Regions from separate parts of the Vagococcus zengguangii genome, predicted to be linked through region 1. Evidence: predicted binding sites of a transcription regulator. Region 1 holds the regulator's gene; the other holds the start of a gene.
The links. The regulator LexA, encoded in region 1, represses DNA repair genes until DNA is damaged. The targets are predictions, from matches to a motif close to CNAACANNTGTTNG.
Positions count from the first base shown of each region.

Region 2: the regulator LexA is predicted to act here: its motif matches at 912-925, upstream of ruvA (Holliday junction branch migration protein RuvA).

Region 1 is NZ_CP039712.1:900,676-903,164, forward strand. It holds gene galU (UTP--glucose-1-phosphate uridylyltransferase GalU) at 26-964, shown strand; gene FA707_RS04250 (hypothetical protein) at 1,006-1,209, opposite strand; gene lexA (transcriptional repressor LexA) at 1,285-1,902, opposite strand; gene FA707_RS04260 (DUF896 family protein) at 2,044-2,295, shown strand; gene tkt (transketolase) at 2,391-2,489, shown strand, end outside.
Region 2 is NZ_CP039712.1:2,016,864-2,019,352, reverse strand. It holds gene FA707_RS09575 (glycoside hydrolase family 18 protein) at 1-773, shown strand, start outside; gene ruvA (Holliday junction branch migration protein RuvA) at 943-1,560, shown strand; gene ruvB (Holliday junction branch migration DNA helicase RuvB) at 1,573-2,489, shown strand, end outside.

The DNA of each region.
Region 1 (2,489 bases):
GCAGTCTGAAAAGGGGAATGTGAAGATGACCGAATCAAAAGTGAGAAAAGCGATTATTCCAGCAGCAGGGTTAGGGACACGATTTTTACCTGCTACTAAAGCGATGGCTAAAGAAATGTTGCCAATTGTTGACAAACCAACGATTCAATTTATTGTTGAAGAAGCACTTGCATCAGGAATTGAAGATATTTTAATCGTGACAGGTAAAGCGAAGCGTCCGATTGAAGACCATTTTGATGCTAACTTAGAATTAGAAATGAACTTAAAAGAAAAAGGTAAATGGGAATTATTAGAAACAGTTGAAGCAACTACTGGTATTAATTTACATTTCATTCGTCAATCACGTGCATTAGGTTTAGGGCATGCTGTTTCATTAGGGAAAGCCTTTGTAGGGAACGAACCGTTTGTCGTGATGTTAGGTGATGACATTATGACGGATGAAATACCGTTAACTAAACAATTAATTGATAACTATAATGAAACAAAGGCTTCAACTATTGCGGTGATGGAAGTCCCACATGAAGATACATCAAAATATGGTATTATTGCACCAGAAGCTGAAGTGAAACCAGGTTTATTCAATGTTAGCCACTTTGTTGAAAAACCAAATCCAGATGAAGCACCAAGTGATTTAGCGATTATTGGTCGCTATTTATTCACACCAGAAATTTTTGATTTATTAGAAAAACAAGAACCTGGTGCAGGTGGAGAAATTCAATTAACAGACGCGATTGATGAGCTAAATAAAACACAACGCGTGTTTGGTCACAAGTTCAATGGCAAACGTTATGATGTGGGGGATAAATTCGGATTCTTAAAATCAAGTATCGAGTATGGTTTAGAGCATCCTGAAGTGAAAGGTCAATTACATGATTTTATTATTGAACTAGGTAAACAATTAGCAAAGGCTGATAAAAAAACTTCAACCAAAACTGAATCAAACGTTGAAGTGGAAGCAGAATAATAATAAAAAAGAACGAAGCTGTGGCTTCGTTCTTTTGCTATTTATTGATAATCTTCATAATAATGTTGCTGATAATAATTCATTTGTTCGTTCTTCAGTTCATACTTTTTTTCATCCCATAGTACGACTAGCGTGACAAATAGTGGGATTGAAATGATAAGAGCCAACTTTAATCCGAATGCGCCTAGAAAAATACCTGCTAATAAAGTGAAAAATATAAAAAATAGTCGTCTAATCCCTGTCATAAATAATTCCTCCTCGATACGAACGTTTGTTCTGTTTTTATTATACAAACATTTGTTCGTGTTGTAAAGAGTTTTTTAAAATGAGCGATAAAGTCCGACAACTTTTCCTAAGATTGTACAGGTATCTAGATAAATAGGGTCTAGTTCATCGTTTTCTGGTTGTAAACGAATACGGTTCTTTTCTTTATAGAAAGTTTTACACGTGGCTTCATCTTCAGCGGTCATGGCAATCACGATATCGCCGTTATTCGCTTGTTCTTGTTTACGAACAATGACGAAATCACCGTCAATGATGCCTTTGTTGATCATACTTGTTCCGCGAATCGTTAACATAAACAGGGGACGCGTTTCGTTTTTAAACTCAGGTGGTACAGGGAAAAAATCGGATGCATCTTCTACCGCTAAAATCGGTTCTCCGGCTGTGACGGTTCCTAGGACTGGAATAGTCTCAGGTTGAATCCCTAACAATTGCAGCCCCATTTTGGTTACTTCAATCGCACGAGGCTTAGATGGGTCGCGAAGTAATAAACCTTTTTGCTCCAAACGAGCTAGGTGCCCGTGAACAGTCGAAGTAGAAGAAAGATTGACTGCTTCGCAAATTTCTCGCACAGTTGGTGGATATCCGCGTTGTTCCCCCGTTTCATGTATATAATGTAAAATACTTAATTGACGATTTTCTTTTTTGTTCGTCATGGGAAATCCTCCTAGGATAGTTTTATTAATTAAATTTTAACATACTAGCGAGAAGTTATCAAACACATGTTCGTAGATTGCGAGTTTGTGTTTTATTTAAATATCGATTAAAATAAGTAATTGTATAGGAGGACTGATTATATGTTATCAAAAGACAAAATGGCGAGAATTAATGAATTAGCTCGCAAGAAAAAAGCAGAAGGTTTAACACAAGAAGAAATTTTAGAGCAACAAGCATTGAGAGAAGAGTACTTAACGGTATTTAGAGGCGGGATGCGTCATCATATCGAGGGTATGAAAGTCGTCGATCAAGAAGGAACAGATGTTACGCCTGATAAATTGAAACGTATTCAAAAAGACAAACAAATTCATGGTCGTCATTTAGAAGATTAGTGAAAAATTATACAAAAATGATTGCGTAAGCACCTACATATATAGTAGAATGTAATAAAGGTAAAAAAAACCTAAAAACATAGGAGATGATCATGTTGTTCGACAAAATTGATGAATTAGGCGTTAATACATTACGTACGTTAAGTATGGATATGATTCAAAAAGCAAATTCTGGACATCCAGGTTTACCAATG
Region 2 (2,489 bases), 1.1 Mb from region 1:
AGGTTCATTTCACACCGACTGCATTAAAAACGGCTGATTGGATTAACATCATGTCATATGATGCGCAAATTGAAGGCTATCCTAATCATTCGACGACTGAATTACACCAAGCTAATTTAGATTACTGGAATAAAATATTAGGTGGTAATCACATGAATAAGTTAGTGTCGGGTATTCCTTTTTATGGGAAAGCAGCTGATGGGTCAGTGATGACTTACCGTAATATTATTAACGAAGCCCCAGAAGTACCGTTGGATGATGAAGTAATGATTAACGGTGTGACGTATTTTATTAATAATAAGCAAACCATTCGTGATAAGACACTGGCTTCAATAGAAACCGAATCAGGAGGCATCATGATTTGGGCTCCTACGATGGACACTGAAAAATCAAGTTCGACTAACTTGATGAAAGTGTTATATGATACGGTTGAAAAAGAAAAGGTATCATTAAATCGTGCCAATTCACTAGCTGAAGAAGTGACACCAAGTATTGTCGTTAAAAAAATTAACTGGTTAGATGTATTAAGCGTCTTACTAGGGCTATTGTTACTAAGCTTGGGTATTCCGTTGCTCCTAGGTTACTGGCAAAAATATTTACCTAATAGTTTAAAAGGTAAGAAGTTAAATAAAAAAGCCTTTGCTAAATTAATAGGGATAACTGCAATTATTTTAGGTGTTTTATTCGTCTTAATGGGTCTAACTCCTTGGTGGATGCCATTGTTGTATGTTTTAGCATTAATAGCATTATTTGTTAAATTACTGAAAAAATAACGATTTATTAAGAGCCATGACGATTAGTCGTGGCTCTTTTTTGTGTGAGCCAGACATAGACGTGATAGTTATGTCAGTGAGTCATGAAAGAATGAGAAATCTTTCGAATTCACCAAGAAATATGGTACAATTTAGAGGCGAACGCATGTTTTGGATAAGGAGAATTAGTATGTACGAATATATGAAAGGGCAAGTAACATTTGTTAGCCCATATTACATTGTGTTAGAAGTTGGCGGGATTGGATATCAATTAGCTGTGGCGAATCCGTTTCGTTACAATACAGAAACCAAAGAAACGTTGATTTATATTTATCAAGCGGTGCGTGAAGATGCTATTAACTTGTTTGGTTTTAATCAATATGAAGAAAAACAATTATTTATGAAATTAATTAGTGTCTCAGGAATTGGTCCGAAAAGCGCCTTAGCCATTATGGCGGGAGAAGACCATGTTGGGTTAGTTAAAGCGATTGAGTCAGATGACTTTAAGTATTTAACGAAGTTTCCTGGTGTAGGTAAAAAAACAGCACAACAAATGATTCTTGATTTGAAAGGAAAACTAGATGATTTAGTTATTTCAGAACTAAAAGGAGACGAGCAAATTTCGCTATTAGATATCGATTTAGATGGTTCAAACAATCGTTATTTAGAGGAAGCTATCGAAGCGTTGTTAGCATTAGGTTACTCACAAAAAGAATTGGCGCGCATTGAAAAAGAGTTGAAGAGTTTGAATTTAGATTCAACTGATGCATACTTACGCCAAGGTTTAAGCCTATTAATGAAAAAATAAGGAGGTTTTCTTATGGTAGAAAACGACCGCATGCTTTCTCCTGAAAATCTGCCTTTTGAATCAGAAGAGAAGCAACTGCGCCCAACACGATTAGCTCAATATATCGGGCAACATAAAGTCAAAGAAGAATTGTCGATTTATATTAAAGCAGCGTTGAATCGTCAAGAAGCTCTTGATCATGTCTTGTTATTTGGACCACCGGGATTAGGGAAAACAACAATGGCGATGGTGATTGCAAATGAGATGGGGGTTCAGATTAGAACAACGAGTGGACCGGCAATTGAACGGCCAGGTGATCTAGTAGCATTGTTGAATGAGCTAGAACCAGGCGATGTATTATTTATTGATGAAATTCACCGCTTACCACGCGTTGTAGAAGAGATGCTATATTCAGCGATGGAAGATTTTTACGTCGATATCATGGTTGGTCAAGGTCCGACTGCGCATCCCGTTCATTTTGAGTTACCACCATTTACCTTAATCGGCGCGACGACTCGTGCCGGGATGTTATCTGCGCCACTTCGTGATCGATTCGGTATTGTTTTGCATATGGAATATTATGAAGTGCAAGATCTACAAGAAATTGTATTGCGTTCGGCTGATATTTTTAGAACAGATATTTTAGAAGATGGTGCGTTAGAAATTGCGCGCCGTTCGCGTGGAACCCCACGAATTGCCAATCGTTTGTTACGACGCGTGCGTGACGTGGCACAAGTTGAAAATGACGGAATTGTTGATTCAAAAACAGCTGACCGTGCCTTGGCAATTTTACAAGTTGACCATGAAGGATTAGACTATGTCGATCAAAAAATCCTACGTACGATGATTGAATTATATGGTGGTGGACCAGTAGGATTAAGTACGTTATCAGTAAATATTAGCGAAGAAACTGAAACGGTAGAGGACATGTATGAGCCGTATTTAATTCA